Linked DNA regions of Robertmurraya sp. FSL R5-0851. The protein of the gene in region 1 interacts with the protein of each later gene in a pairwise test. Links are inferred from orthologs where the notes say so. Each region holds a gene or a part of one and is shown on either strand. Other genes may lie near its edges.

Region 1 (7,968 bases):
CTTATAAAAGGCAATCCTATTCTCAAGTAACTCTAAGTCCAACTTTTCTTGCTCAAATAACGCATCAAGTTCTTCTTTCTTTTCATTGAGCTTCCATTGTTTTTTCTGTGCGATCTTCACACGTTCCTTCATAAACATGCTCGTATCAATATTTAAGAGCGCATCATCGGGTAGAGGAATATGTAATTTGCTCACGCACTCTCTTTTTTGTCTCTGTAGATGTTCCAGTTGAATGCGCAAACTCTTTTCTTCCTCACTGAGTGTTTCAAGTAAAGGAAGTTTGTCTAATGCTTCTTGAATGTCTATTTCCTTATCTAGAAGAGCAAGATTGGGTTGAGAATTTCTAATCTCCTCACTAAGCACTAGTATTTTCCTATCTAATCTTTCTTTTTGCGCTTCTAATGGCTTCATCCATTGAATGATTTGATCTAATCTTTTTATCCCCTCAACAGGAAACTTAATAGGAGGTTTTCCCTCTATTTTCTCTTTTACATATTCCAGCTCTTTTACAACTGGTTCAAGCTTTTTCCATTCTTGTAGCTGGTGTAGCTCTTGCATTAAAACTTCTTCGCTATTAGCTAGTTGGGAGATTTCCTCCACTAGCTCATTGCGTTGCCGTACCAACTGCCAATAGCCTTCATTTTTATTTTCCGAACTCTTAAGCTGATGATAAACTTCTTTCAGCTCTTTTAATTTCTCATTAATTACAGGTTTTTTTCCACTTGGTTTAAACCTTTCATCCATTTCTTTCTGGAGGGTCGAATTTATCGAAACCAGCCGGTCAGTACCAACAGCACCCGTAGAAAATAAAAATCTTCCCAAATCCTCTTTTTTCAGTTGATGGATATTTTGTAACCCCTGTAAATTAAAAGAAAAGATCGATTGGTAAAGAGATTTATCCATACGGGATAGTAACTCTTTAAGGAGATCCTCTCCTCCCCTTGTTCCATCCTCTAAAGTAACGATCACATCACCTGTGGCTTTGCCTTTTATTCGTTCGATAACGATGTGACCTTTATCGTTTATTTCGAAAAGGAGCTTCCCACCATACCTTATTCCTGACTTCGGCTCATACCTCTGCTCAGCCTGAACTTTTGTTGGAAAACCAAACAACATACTATGAATAAAGGACATGATCGTTGATTTGCCTGCTTCGTTTTCTCCATAGAAAACGGTAAAGGAATGTAGATTAGAAATCGTAACATTTTCTATTTTTCCATAACCATAAATTTGTAACTCTTTAATTATCATATCTTTCACCTCCTATTCCTTTAACAATTGATCCACTAGAAAACTCTCCGCATATCGTATCATTTCTTTTTTTTCCTCTTCAGTTAATGGGTTTAGAAATTTCCTTGCTTGCGGATGGTGAAATAGTATGTCTAAACTATGTCCGAGTTCCCCTGGCTCCCCTGATAGCCGAAATAACTCACCATAGAAATCCGTTTGATTTGCCAATGTCTCCTTATCCCAAATGCACTGTTCCTCAGCTGTAACAGCATATGTCCAAACAAAGGAAGCTTCTTCTTTTTCATCTTCTTGAAGAGCTTCCAATAAATCATTTAAAATGTCTCTTTCACTAGGATTATTTTCCTTTCTTAGCTTGGTTAGATGAAGTTTAAGCAAAATGCCTACCTTACTTTCTCTCTCAGCATCAATCAAGCTTTTACAGGTTAAGTAAAGCTGTTCAAACCCATTTACTTCACTTACATTGATCTCCTTTTCTGTCCACAAACAGTCTGAGGTAGGAAAAAACTCAAAACTCTTTTTCCCTTCCTCTAACACAATCAAATAGCCTCCTTTTAGCCCTGTTTCCTTCCTATTACGCCCTTGCGTATTGCCTGGATAAATAACCGGAGGATCTTGTGACAGGATCATGCGTTTATGAATATGTCCAAGAGCCCAATAATCAAAATCCTTGTCTAATAATTCCTTTATCGAAAAAGGGGCATAATTTCCATGTTCATGGTTTCCTTCGATGTTTCCATGTAGTATCCCAATATGAAAATCCGCTTCGCCCTCTTTTCGGTAATCAACTATTTTTCTTTCGAAAACATGCCGGCTAGGGTAACTAAAACCGTATAAGTGAATATGGCTTCCATTGGCCGTTGTATATATCTTTCTTTCTACATCGGTGGAAAAAATATGTACATTCTCAGGCATATCAAGATGAGCCCAACTCCCATCAAGGTGATCATGGTTTCCATGAATAGCAAAGACAGGTATTCCATGCATTTGAAGCCGCTTCATTTCATTACGAAGTCTTGTTTGGGCTTTAATACTTCTATCCTCACTATCAAATAGGTCACCAGCTAAAATAACAAAATCGACCTTTTCCTCAATCGCCTTATTAACAATCCTTTCAAGCGCGACAAACGTACTTTCCTTTAGTCGTGAGAAAATGGATGCTGGCAAAGACTTCAGACCCACCATCGGACTATCTAAATGCAAATCAGCAGCATGAATAAAGGTTACTCGCTTCATAATCGGTTCCTCATTTGGTTTTCTATTTTTCTATATTTTAGCATCTTAAAAATACGAATGCACGTTCTTATACTAAATAAAAAAAACAAGCTTCAAAATCGAAGCTTGCTTATTCATTCTTTGTAAGTTGAAGGGCTTTTTTAATATCTTTAAAAGAAGTTGATCGTCCATACATTAGTACGCCACCTCTATATACTCTTGCTCCGAAGATCGCTAGAAGAATAATAGTGATAATAAGAATCGCAATCGCTAGTATTGGCTCCCAAATGGGTAACGATAACATACCAACTCTCATGAACATTAGCATGGGAGCAAAGAACGGTATATATGAAGAGATCGTGATGAAAGGTGTTTCTGGTTGGCCTAATCCAAACATAGCGATCATAAAACCAGCAACAACCAACATTGTCATGGGTGTAATCATCTGCTGAAGGTCTTCTATTCTACTAACAAGTGACCCAAGAAAGGCAGCAAGAGTGGAATAAAGAAAGTATCCTAAAATAAAGAAAACCACAGCATATATAAGGGTAGCTAAGGGTAAATCTCCAAAACCAAGATAGCTAAAAAATCCCCCTTGCATCGTATCGAGATTCTGCTTCATGGAAACATAACCTACACCTAGTAAAACAGCCATTTGTGTAATACTTACCAAACCTATACCAAGAATCTTTGCAAACATCTGCTTAATGGGAGATACACTCGAAATAAGAATTTCCATTACACGAGAAGATTTTTCCGTCGCAACTTCCATTGCAATCATGTTAGCGTATAGAATCACTGAGAAATAGATGACAAATAAAAGTACATAAACAAGGCCTCTTGCTTGGTTCAGTTCTTCCTCTGTTTTTGCGTTTTCTTCTAGTGCTAGTTGCTCAAAGTCAACAGGCTCATACAGTTTTGCAAGCTCCTCAGTGGAGAGTTCCATCTGTGTGGCAGCTAACTGTGTTTTCAATTGCTGGAGGCTATTTTTCACCTCATTTGCAATGGTTGTATCAGCAATGGTCATTGCATGATAAGTTGCTTCAGGTAAGTTCACATTGTTTAATCGTACAAGAAGTAGTCCATCATATTCCCCTTCTCGAATTGCTTCCTTTGCCGCATCCTCGTCCCCAGTAAATTGGGTTAGTTTAATATCTTCATTGACTGCTTCGACTTGCTGCTTTAATGGAGAAAAAATTGCTTCACTCTCATCAATGACTGCAATTTCCTCTCCGGATTCTCCTTTATTAAAATAGTCCATCACGTTTGAGAGATTCGTAAGTCCTACAATTAACAATAAAGTAACAGCAGTTGTAATGATAAATGATTTTGATTTCACTTTACTCATGTAAGTATGAGCCAGGATGATCCAAAACTTACTCATATGAGGCACCTACCTTCTCGATAAAAATATCATTTAAGCTTGGCTCCTCTAGGGCAAACTTTCGTATAAACCCATAAGGTACAATTTCCTTAAGTAGGTTCTCCGCTACTTCTTCACCCGTTATTTGAAGATGAATTCCTTCTGCGGTCTTTTTGTGCTTAATTACTCCAGGATATTCTTTTAAAAAGTCTAGTGAGAAATCAGCATGAATCACGACATTTTTCTTACCAAAACTTTTCTTTATATCCCTAAGAGAGCCATGTACAACAGGGCTTCCTTTATGCATGATACATAAATGTTCACACATCTCTTCTACATGCTCCATACGGTGACTTGAAAAGACAATCGTTGATCCGTTTTTCTTTAAGTCCAGTACAGCCTCTTTTAACAACTCGACATTTACAGGATCAAGTCCACTAAAAGGTTCATCCAGAATTAGCAGTTCTGGTTTATGTAGAACGGCTGCGATAAACTGAATTTTTTGCTGATTTCCCTTAGAAAGCTCTTCAACCTTTTTGTTTGCATACTCAGGAACTTTAAATCGTTCGAGCCATTTGTCTAATTCCGTTTGTGCTTCTCCCTTCTCCATTCCTCTTAACCTTGCCAAGTACACAATTTGTTCTTTTACCTTTAATTTAGGGTACAGTCCACGTTCTTCTGGTAAGTAGCCAATATATCTGCTCGTTGAATAATTAATGGGGTTACCATTCCAAGTGATTCGACCATCACTACTATCCATTAAGCCTAGAATCATCCGAAAAGTTGTTGTTTTCCCTGCTCCATTTGCCCCAAGAAAACCAAACATCTCTCTTTCCGGTATGGTTAATGATAGGTCGTTCACTGCCGTAAACGTTCCAAAACGCTTCGTTATGTTTTCGATTTTTAAAACCATGTCCTTCCCTCCTCTTCCATAAGGTAGTACGTTCGAGAATATAAAAAGTTACATATTTTTGTAATTTCTATTTTGCAAGAACCTCCTCACCTATGTGAAAATAAAACTAGGAAGTTATTACGATGGGGGAAAAAGGATGAAGATCTACAAATTAACTTGTTTTGAAGCTACTGGGGAAAAAATTATAGACGAAGCAATCGAGGCGAAGAATGATATCGAGGCAAAGAATAAGACCGAGGTTCTCTTAAAGGAAAAGAAGCTATACAATAAAACACACCGTCTCGTAACCCCTGATGGTAATCTAATCCTATTTAAAGCATAAGAAACTCAGCCAGTAAATATTGGCTGAGTTTTCCTTTACTTCCCTTTAAACTGAGGTTTTCGCTTTTCTATAAAGGCACGGATTCCCTCTTGGTGATCCTCTGTTTGTCTCATTTTATGTTGTCCATATTTTTCAAGCTCAAGAATTTTTAATAATTGTGGCCGGTTCTTTTCAACCAATATTTTCTTAGTTTTTATCATAGCTTGAAGTGGTTTCTTTAAATACTCCTCCAGCTTATCGTTTAATGCTTCCAAATAATTAGGCGCTACCTCATGAATGAGGCCTTTTTGAAATGCCTCATGTGCAGTCATTATTTTCCCTTCCCAAATGAGCTGTTTGGCTTGATCCTCACCTAACTTTTTCTCAAGGAAGAAGTGAGCTCCACCATCAGGGACGAGACCAATTCCGATAAAATTCATAGCAAGCTTGCTTTTTTCATCAGCTAGAATATAGTCTGTCGCTAAAGCTATACTTAGTCCGAGACCAGCCGCAGAACCTGATACAGCACTAATTGTTAGCTTAGGTAAAGAATAAAGAGTCATAACCAATTCATTAATGTTGTCCATCACATTAAAGAAATCGCTTTCATTCGTTTCCTGTAGCATCATTTTTATATCGCCTCCTGATGAAAAGGCACGTTCGTTTCCAGTTATAACCACAACATCAATATCATCTGTAATACTTATTTCCTTTAATTTTGTTGTCAATCCCTTGATTAGTTCAACATTTAGTGAATTTAAGCTTTCTGGTCGATTCAATTGTATCGTTGCGACTCGTCCATTCACATGTACTAACAGTGTATTAGATTCAGTATTCGTTTTCATCCTTCTCCCCTCCAAATGACTTCTCTTCTATTATTATATCGGTATTCCATTTGATAAAAAACTAATTATTTTAAATTATTACAAAAATAGCACTAGTGTTGCATTAATTTAATTTCACTATTAAAAATACTCAAAATGTTCAACTTTATTATATTGTGCAAAGAAAAAGTCCTTTATAATGGATAAGTCAGGTGGTAACCCGTCCAAATCCACTAAAAAGGACACATCTCATGGACAAGATTACACGAAAAACTTCATTTGGACAATGGTTTTCACCAATTAATATTCAATTATTTGAAGAACAGGTGAAAACGATGAAATTAGATTACTATACGAAAAAATTAACGACAGAGTCTTTCCTAAAATTACTACTTTTTGCCCAGCTAGAAGAAATCGAAAGCCTGCATGCGCTAGGTGATTGTCTATTCGATGACCAACTTCAAAAAGGGATTGACCTTGATTCGATCAGTATTTCTCAGCTGTCACGGCGATTAAATGGCATGAACCCAGATCTATTTCAAAGGCTTTTCCTTGATTTGGTCGTACAAATTCATGCCAAGACACACTATACGAAACTGGTCATGCCGTTAAAAATCATTGATTCAAGCACATTGCCACTTAATTTGACCAATCATAAATGGGCAAAGTTCCGTAAGACAAAAGCCGGTGTGAAGTTGCATCTACGCCTTGTGTTTATGGAAAAAGGTGCGTCCTATCCCGAAAAAGCAGTCATAACAACGGCAAACGAACATGATCGTGGTCAACTTGAAATCATGGTCGATGACAAGGAATGCATGTATGTGTTTGACCGTGGCTATCTAGACTACGAGCGCTTTGATCGCATGACAGATGATGGTTACTTTTTTCTATCAAGGCTAAGAAAAAACGCCGTTATACGGGAGGTTTATGATTTTAAACTACCCGAGGATTCCGCTGTTTTATCAGATCAAATGGTCCTGATTGGTACAACCCAAAACCGTGCTGAAAATTACTTTCGCCTTCTAAAAGTGCTTGATTCCAAAGGAAATGAACTCCATTTAATCACCAATCGCTTTGATTTGAACGCTGAAGAAATTTCAGAGATGTATAAATCAAGGTGGGCCATTGAGTTGTTTTTTAAATGGATCAAACAGCACCTTAGCATCAAAAAGTTCTACGGACAAAGCGAATGGGCCATTCAAAATCAAGTGTTTATCGCACTTATCGTTTTTTGCCTACATGTTCTTGTTCAACTTGAGACAAATAGTAAGCGAAAAACCTTAAAAATTAGCCGTTATCTACGGGCTGCCCTTTGGAAACCAGCCCATATTTGGCTCCGAAAAATTGAAGGAAAAGCCATTCCTTGATAAGAAAGTTGTCGTCGTCACACAGGTCTAATTGTAAATAAATTTCCAAATGGATGGAGCCACCTTTGTTGGGTATTTACTTTTTTGGCTCTAAATAGAGAATATAATTAAACTGAAAATTACGAAATTATTTATGCAACACTTGTGCAAAAATAGGTATAGTTAAAAGGAAAGGAGTGTTCTTTTTGAAATCAACCTACTCATATAATCAATTTTTTATTACAACGAACAAAGATCTTTTAAATCTTGATGTCATTGAACGATTTATCTGCCACGATTCCTATTGGGGACAGGGGATGAATCGCGATTTAATAGTAAAATCTATAGAGAACTCTAATTTATGTTTCGGCCTGTTTGATGGTAATCCACAAGAAAACTCTACAGCCAAGCAAATTGGCTTTGCTCGCGTAATAACTGATTTTGTTAGATTTGCTTATTTAGCAGATGTGTTTGTAATAAAAGAGTACCGTGGTCAAGGTTTAAGTAAATGGTTAATTGAGACGATTGTTAGTGAGCCAAGATTAAAGGGGGCTGCCTTTCATTTAACGACCAAGGATGCACACAGCCTCTATGAAAAATTCGGATTCCGGCCAATCGATCAACCAGAAAACCGAATGCTGCGGCCATTAAATATGGAACAAATATACGAGGCATACAAAAACACCACGGATAACTAAATATCCGTGGCTACTACAATTACCCTATTGACTTACTTTATAGAAGAGCCTGGGGTTGAG
Region 2 (8,642 bases), 2.7 Mb from region 1 along the record:
AACGATGGCAATGGAAATGGCAGTTCAAGGTACATCCTATCGTCATGCTTCCTCCATGATTGAGAAACTACTAGGTTACAAAGTAATCAGCCATGAGACTATTCGTCAACACCTTCTACAAACAGAAGTTACTTTCGTCAAGCCGACCGACCAATTGAGGAAAGTGCTCTTTGTAGAAGTAGACGGACTATATGTGAAAAGGCAACGTGGAAAACGACGTGGGCGGGAAGAAAAGATTGCTTCCGTACATGAGGGCTGGATAGTCAACGGGAAACGAACATCCTTAATCGCAAAACGTCACTATGTCCACAAAGGTAAAGAAGCGTTCTGGGAAGGATTTGAGCAGTTCTTAATAGATAATTACAACTACAATCCGAGTGAACATCACCTCGTAATTAATGGGGATGGAGCCCAGTGGATTACGGCTTGTCAGGATCACTATAAGAATGCATTCTTTGTCATCGACCGATTCCATGTAGCTCGTGAGGTTAAAACGCTTTTCAAAGGCCATAAGAGATATAGAGTCATTCGTAAGAAACTGGCTCAATATGATGCGAAAGGATTCCTAGTGGAACTTAATAGTGCAGTTGGTACTCTTGAAAACGAAAAGAAAGAAGAACGGTTAGAAGAGTTCATACAACAGCTGTCAAAATATCCTCAGGCCCTTGGAGATTATCGCGAATGGTTGAAGGAAAAAGACATAGACACCAGCCACTATCGTCCAATGGGAAGTGCGGAAGGAACGATGAGTGTATTCGCTAAACGGCTTAAAAACGGCCGCAGCTGGTGCGATAAAGGAATACAAGCATTTATTGACTTTATGGTTGGTATGAAGGATGAATTAGAAATCAAGACGATTTTAGGACGAATTAACCCTAACGATCAAACCGCTTCTGTTTCTCAGCCAAAATATTATGTGGAAAAGTTAAAGAGTTCAGTCGGAGAGCTAACAAGAAATAATTTATCATATTTAAATCGGCAAAAAGGAAAGCCGATATACCATGCTTTACAAGCCTTACGAGGTTTTTAAAAAATGAAGGAAATGAACAAAAACAAAACTAAATTGTTTAGATAACGCTTTCATTTAGGTGGGAAATATAACTAAATAAGAGGGGAGTTTTTCTATCCAAAAAAAACTCCCACAAAAACTTGACTCAATCCATTCGGCCATCCCACTGATGTGGGGTGGTTTTTTTGTTATTATGTAAGAAACGAAAATGGAAATGAGGATTTATATGGCAGAGTTAATAAAAGATAGATATAGCCCTTCATTTTTTAACCAATTTATCAAAATATTGAAGTCAGCTTATCCGGATTTTGATGAAAACCAGTTTTTAACCTTTATTTATAATGACGACCGTTTATTTTGAAAGATCAATCAAAAATGATGATTCAAATGCAGTAGTGGGCATTAGACGAGGATGAGCATATACGAAGATTAGCGAGTGAGGGCTGCCGTCCGCGTCTCCCTTGGGCTCCCACTTTGTGAGACATTAACGTTTTCATTTGACGTTATTAACGAATCCATTGAATCACAAAATCTTCGGATTGAATACGGGATTGATTTTATGAAAGCGAATGGAAAACAAGCCCGAAAGATTTTTCATTTATCACAGAAGACCTATCCAAGTGGAACGACCCACTTGACCCGAGAACATGTATTTAAGAATTTGAGTACACGTAAGCATTATGAAGGTTTGCATGGAATTTGTATCCTCGTGAATGGTGAAGAAAAGGTGAAAGATGAATTCACGCTAATTATGAGTAAATAGAAAGACCGTTGGATTCATATCCAACGGTCTATTTCATTAGTTCTCTTCAATTTCTTTACGATTTTTCTTCAACATCTTTGAAAGTACTTCATATACAATCGGTACAATCACTAGTGTGAGAAGTGTGGATGATGTTAAACCACCAATGACCGTGATGGCTAATCCTTTTGAGATTAAGCCAGATCCACCAGCGCCAAATACCATCGGTACCATTGCACCAATTGTTGCGATGGCGGTCATTAGAATTGGACGTAATCTTGTTGCTCCCGCTTCAATGATTGCATCACGGATCGACATTCCTTCACGTTCCATATGAATAATACGGTCGACGAGTACAATTGCGTTCGTAACAACGATACCAATCAACATCAATAGTCCCATCATTACGGATACTGAGATTGTCTCACCAGCTATCCATAATCCTACGAAGGAACCAATCACCGCAAATGGTAGAGAGAATAGGATCGCAAATGGCGCTAACCCTTCACCGAATGTGACCACTAAGATGAAGTACACAATCAGTACAGCTGCCAACATCGCTACCCCAAGTTGCGTGAACGTTTCTTGCATATCCGCCGCTACCCCAGAAACTCCAAGTGTTACTCCTTTAGGCAAATCAAGTTCATCGATCTTTTTGTCTGCTGCAGAGGTTGCCGCAGAAACATCATCTGTTGTTACTGTTCCAGAAACGGTAGAGTAGTATTCCCCTTCACTACGAGCTAATGTGTTATAGGTTGTTCCCTCTTCTACGGTTACAAGTTCAGACAACGGCATGGTCGTACCCAATGCAGTTGGTATTTGAGTTTCCAACAATTCATCGATTGATTTTGCGTCTGTTTTTGCTTCACGTTGAACGATGACATCAATTTTTTCACCGTCATTTTCTACGGTTGTTAAGACGTCTTCAGAACCTGTATTTGCTAGTGCTCCAACAATTTGTGCGGTGGTTAGACCGTATTGTAACACATCCTGTTGATCCACATTTAACACATGCTCCACATATGGATTTTCCATATCAGATGTAACGTCTTCCAAGTTTTTAACATCGTTTAGTGCCTCTTCCACTTGGTTCACTGCTTTATTTAAGTCTTCTAAATCTTCACTGTACAATGTGTAGCTGACTTCATTTGAACTCATGCTACCCATCGCCATATTTTGCGATTTCCATTCACCAGAATGATCAATATTAAATACATAATCTTCTACTTCTTTTTTCACTTCAGGAAAATCCTTCATGTCAGGATCAAAAATCAGGTACATTAACGCACCTTTTGCCCCACCCGTCATGATAGCCGACATGTCTGTAGACGCACTATTGTTGTAAGAAATTTGAACAATGTCTATATCGTCACGTTTCATCAGTTCTTGTTCAACTTCTTCAATATTTTCTAGCGATTCTGCCTCAAGTTCACCAGCAGCTGGTGTGTACGTTAGGTAAATGGTTTTCTCTTCTTCAGAACCCATAAAACTAAAACCAATGATTGGAGTTAATGCAAGAGATCCTCCAAGTAATACTACTGCAATTAGAGAGGTAATGATCTTATGATTTAACGCTTTAGCTAGCACACCTTTGTACCATGTTGCTAATCTTCCAACCTCGTTGTGCTGTTTAACTTTCTTTTCTCCGTATAAATTTTTTCGGAATAAGAAATGTGATAATGCTGGAACAATCGTAATCGCAACAATTAGTGACGCACCTAAGGCAAATGCCATCGTTAACGCAAACGGTCTAAAGAGTTCGCCAACCATCCCACCTACGAACATAAGTGGAGCGAATACCGCCACTGTTACGAGAGTAGATGACAGGATTGGTTTAAACATTTCAATCGTTGCTTCACGAATTAATGCACGACCTCTAAGCTTTTCATTTTCCAAATTCATTCGTCTATAGATGTTTTCTACAACAACGATTGAGTCATCAATCACACGACCAATCGCTACCGTAATAGCACCTAAAGTCATAATGTTTAAGGTAATATCAAGCCAGTTTAATAGCAAGAATGCCATAAAGATTGACACTGGAATCGATACGATGGATATAAGTGTTGATTTTACATCACGCAGGAATAAAAGAATGATGATGACCGCAAACAAGCCACCAAATAGTGCTTTTTCGACCATTGTGAAAACAGAGTCTTCGATTGGTTTTCCTTGGTCTAACGTTACATCAATGACTAATCCATCAATGGCCTCTTTTTCATCCTCAATTAAGTCTTTAATTTGATTAACTACTTCAACTGTATTTGCCTGTTGGCCTTTTGTGATTTGAATAGAAATAGCCTCTTCTCCATTTGTACGGGAAATGGATTGTACTTTTCCAACTGTTTCTATCGTAGCGATATCTCCTAATGTAACAAACGGAGTTGGATTTTCTGCCGTAGGAGTTACAGGAATGAGCATCTCTTTTAGTTCATCAACCGTTTTTATATCTCCATCAATGGCTACCGCTTCTTCTCCTTCTTCATACTGTTGGAGACCTAGTGATAGCGCCATATCGCTGGCTTGAACCATTTGTTTCACGGTATCTTCCGTTAAACCAAGCGCTTCCATCTTCTCTTGGTCATACGTGAATTGCACTTCTTCGATATGTTGACCTGTAATGGTTGTGGATCCAACACCATCAATATTGTTTATTTCCGGTAAGATGGTTTCTTCAACCGTTGTTGATAATTCAACAATATCTTCCTCTGTGCTGGATATGGATAAAGCCAACACAGGCATCATATTCATACTAAGCGCCATAATTGTTGGCTCTTCAGCAGCTTCCGGTAACGTGATATTATCTAGTGCTGATTCAAGTTCACGTTTTTTCTCATCCATATCAACGCCATAGTCGTACTCAATTTGCAATTGAGCTACGTTTGCAGATGAGTTTGAAAAGACCGCCTTCACATCTTCAAGCCCCTCAATCGTTTGCTCCATCGGTATGGATACTTCATCCATTACTTGTTCAGCTGTTGCACCTGGATACACATCCATGACAATCAAATATGGAATCGACACATCTGGAATACTTTCCATCTTCATCTTTGTGCCAGAGTATATGCCAGCAGCTGTAACAATAATGGTTAATAACCACACAGCAAGTTTATTTTTCAGGACGAAATTAACTAAACTTTTCAAACATTTTTCTCCCCTTTTGATTAATTTCAAGGTATTTGTTATAATTAAACTAATGAATGACCAGATAGTCATCACTATAACAATATAACTGACTGATCGGTCAGTCGTCAACTTGTTTGTACTCACAATGTGTTAATACGGACTACTATAAATAAAGATTCAAATTTTCTAATAAAAAATGACAATTAATATCGGAACTTGTTTTAACGGGGGTTTACTATGAACGAAAAAGACAGGCAAATTATCGAAGTGAGCATGAGGCTTTTTGCTAGTAAAGGATTTTCAACCACATCTATCCAAGAAATCGCAACAGAAAGTGGAATATCAAAAGGAGCCTTTTATTTACACTTTAAATCAAAAGATGACTTACTATTAGCTATTTTACAATACCATTTTGAGATGATAGAGCAAGCTTTCTCAGAAGTAATAACAAGCTCACAAAGTCCTAGAGAAAAGTTTATTTCTCAACAGATGGCATTATATTCACATTTTCTTACGCATAGAGACTTTCTTATTATGCTCACAAAAGAGCAAGCGATTCCGAGAAATGAAACCATTAAACATTTGTTACTAGGGAAGCAAATGGACTCTCATCAACACTATCGCCAAAGCATTATTGATATTTACGGTCCGGACATTGAACCGTACTCATGGGACATAACGATCATCCTTGAAGGCATGATTAAATCGTATATGGGGGTTTTATTATTTTCTTCCCCTGATTTTAATATCAAACAGGTTACTGAGTTTATTCTTAAAAGAACAGATAGTATAGTGAAGGATATTTATGAGGACAGTCCCTTCTTAACAAACGACAAAGTCGAAGAAATCATCCATTTCTTCCTTTCGTCTGATCAGCCATCGTTATCAAATGTATTAAAAAACTTAGAAGAAGAGATAGATAAAATAGGAGAAGACGAACTGCTAGTCACTTTTCAAGTATTAAAAGAGGAACTTGAAAAAGAAAAGCCACGAGCTCCTGTCATTCAAGGAATGCTATCAAACTTCAGTGGTTATCCTAGCCTAGATCACTATAAAAATCTCATTTCAGAATATTATTCAAGAAAATAAACGTTCAGAGATTGAACATTTTTTACCCAGTTTGACCAGTTAGTCATTTAAAAGATATACTTATACTGACCATATAGTCATATGAAATGAGGGGTAAAGATGAAGCTAAATGAGGTAGTAAAACAGGCAGTTCGTGAAACGATGATAATAAGTAAACGATTAACGAGTGCGCAAATTGTTGAAAAGCTGCAAAAACAAGGAATCCAGGCTTCACTTTGTAAGCGCCTTGTCACACTTGAATAGGAGTAGAATACTTTGAAAACAGCCATGTACAGTAGGCTTGTCCTAACGATTATTTTATATAGCGTCTTCACCTTTTATATCAGTTGGAATGTACATCTGTGGTTACAGTCCACTTTTTCTATAGAAATTTTCGGAATCGTTGTTGCTGTTATTTTTCTATTATCCTACAGCTATGTTCTAGCGAGATTTTTTAAAAAATTATTAGTTCTCAAATCACTAGTGTTGCATTAATTTAAATTCACTATTAAAAATACTCAAAATGTTCAATATTATTATTTTGTGCAAAGAAAAAGTCCTTTATAATGGATTAGTCAGGTGGTAACCCGTCCAAATCCACTAAAAAAGGACCATCACATGGACCAGATTACACGAAAAACTTCATTTGGACAATGGTTTTCACCTATAAATCTTCAATTATTTGAAGAAAACGTGAAAACGATGAAATTAGATTACTATACGAAAAAATTAACGACAGAGTCATTTCTAAAATTACTACTTTTTGCGCAGCTACAAGAAATTGAAAGTCTGCATGCGCTGGGTGATTGTCTTTTCGATGACCAGCTTCAAAAAGGGATAGACCTTGATTCTATTAGTATTTCTCAGTTGTCACGGCGGTTAAACGGCATAAACCCTGATCTATTTCAAAGGCTTTTCCTTGATTTAGTGTCACAAATTCATGCCAAAACGCATTACACGAAACTCGTGATGCCGTTAAAAATCATTGATTCAAGCACATTGCCACTTAATTTGACCAATCATAAATGGGCTAAATTCCGCAAAACAAAAGCAGGTGTAAAGTTACATTTGCGCCTTGTGTTTATGGAAAAGGGTATATCCTATCCTGAAAAGGCCGTTATGACAACGGCAAAAGAACATGACCGTGGTCAGCTTGAAATCATGGTGGATGACAAGGAATGCATGTATGTGTTTGACCGTGGTTATCTAGACTACGAGCGCTTTGATCGCATGACTGATGATAGCTACTTCTTTCTTTCACGGCTACGCAAAAATGCAGTCATACGGAACGTATACGATTTTAAGCTACCCAAGGATACAGCTGTTTTATCAGACCAAATGGTGTTGATAGGTACGACTCAAAACCGTGCTGAAAATTACTTTCGGCTTCTAAAAGTGATTGACTCAAAAGGAAATGAACTTCATTTAATTACAAATCGTTTTGATTTAAGCGCCGAAGAAATTTCAGAAATGTATAAATCACGGTGGGCCATTGAGCTGTTTTTTAAATGGATCAAACAACATCTCAGCATCAAAAAGTTCTACGGTCAAAGCGAATGGGCGATTCAAAATCAAGTATTTATCGCACTAATTGTTTTTTGCCTACATGTTCTCGTACAAATCGAGACCAGAAGCAAGCGAAAAACCTTACAGATTAGCCGTTATCTAAGGGCTGCATTGTGGAAACCAGCGAATGTTTGGCTTCGAAAGATTGAAGGAAAAGCCATCCCTTAAATATGCAAATTGTCGTCGTTGCAAAAGTCTAATTGTAAATAAATTTCCAAATGGATAGGGCCACCTTTGATTGGGTATTTACTTTTTTGCCTCTAAACAGGGAAGGTGAGTAAACTGAAAATTATGACACTATTTATGCAACACTAGTGTTCTCAAATATATAGGTTCTTATTGGTTCGGAATTATTCAATACACTTTGTTGCTTCTTCCGATTGCTGATTTTATCGGTTGGCTCTTTATTTTTGCTGGTTTTTCACCTGACAAAGTTATTTTTTGGATTGGTACCGTTGTCCTTTTGGTGATGACCGGTATTTTGGGCCTTGGTACATTTAACGCCTATAATCCTGTGATACGGAAGCATTCTATTGAAATAGATAAAGAAGCGTCATTTTCTTCTATTCGTGTCGTCATGGCCTCCGATATGCACTTTGGCCATTTATCCGGTAAAACTCACGCGAATCGATTGGTTCAAGAAGTAAATTCACTACAGCCCGATCTGATTCTTTTACCAGGTTCCATTATGGAAAACCTTTCAGCTACATATGGTGTATACGGGGTGTTAGGAAATCATGAATATTATGGTGGCGGAATTCCCCTGTATGTAGAAGAAATGCAGCGGATTGGAATTCCTATCTTAATGGACGAAACAGTTGTTCTTGAAGGCGGCATACAGCTTGTGGGGAGAAAAGATAAGACCGATCGTAACCGTAAACACATTGAAAACCTGCTTGATAATTTAGATGATACAAAACCCATCTTTATTATGGATCACCAGCCACTAGAACTCGTTCAAGCAGCAGAGAACGGAGCCGATTATTTAATGTTGTCTGGACATACTCATCGTAGACAGATGGCACCGAACCACTTGATTACTAAAAGAATTTTCGAGCTTGATTGGGGCTATTTGAAGAAAAGTCAACTTCATACATTTGTCTCCTCAGGCTTTGGCTTTTGGGGTCCTCC

The links. Proteins that work in one complex are often made in the same cells at the same time.
Region 2: the proteins of MKX65_RS05890 (region 1) and MKX65_RS19745 interact in binary tests that used the Bacillus subtilis proteins (3 or more experiments, as listed by UniProt). The link is inferred for Robertmurraya sp. FSL R5-0851 from one-to-one orthologs.

The regions. Positions count from the first base shown.
Region 1 is NZ_JBBOOE010000001.1:1,132,927-1,140,894, reverse strand. What follows is about bases 1,721-4,720. They hold MKX65_RS05890 (ABC transporter permease), read right to left. Parts: upstream 3,848-4,720; coding sequence 2,594-3,847; downstream 1,721-2,593. Other genes in these bases: MKX65_RS05885 (ATP-binding cassette domain-containing protein), read right to left, coding at 3,840-4,720; MKX65_RS05895 (metallophosphoesterase), read right to left, coding at 1,721-2,484. Also shown: MKX65_RS05900 (AAA family ATPase), read right to left, coding at 1-1,251; more of MKX65_RS05895, read right to left, coding at 1,264-1,720; more of MKX65_RS05885, read right to left, coding at 4,721-4,739; MKX65_RS05880 (YhzD family protein), read left to right, coding at 4,876-5,061; MKX65_RS05875 (enoyl-CoA hydratase), read right to left, coding at 5,097-5,885; MKX65_RS05870 (IS4 family transposase), read left to right, coding at 6,116-7,231; MKX65_RS05865 (GNAT family N-acetyltransferase), read left to right, coding at 7,417-7,908; MKX65_RS05860 (coproporphyrinogen III oxidase), read right to left, coding at 7,941-7,968.
Region 2 is NZ_JBBOOE010000001.1:3,851,676-3,860,317, forward strand. The notes cover bases 1,609-5,282. They hold MKX65_RS19745 (efflux RND transporter permease subunit), read right to left. Parts: upstream 4,896-5,282; coding sequence 1,809-4,895; downstream 1,609-1,808. Other genes in these bases: MKX65_RS19740 (hypothetical protein), read left to right, coding at 1,609-1,772; MKX65_RS19750 (TetR/AcrR family transcriptional regulator), read left to right, coding at 5,115-5,282. Outside these bases: MKX65_RS19735 (ISLre2 family transposase), read left to right, coding at 1-1,030; more of MKX65_RS19740, read left to right, coding at 1,446-1,608; more of MKX65_RS19750, read left to right, coding at 5,283-5,966; MKX65_RS19755 (hypothetical protein), read left to right, coding at 6,066-6,209; MKX65_RS19760 (IS4 family transposase), read left to right, coding at 6,564-7,679; MKX65_RS19765 (metallophosphoesterase), read left to right, coding at 7,876-8,642. UniProt on the Bacillus subtilis protein: Required for self-resistance to surfactin, an antimicrobial lipopeptide surfactant produced by B.subtilis. Also required for swarming motility.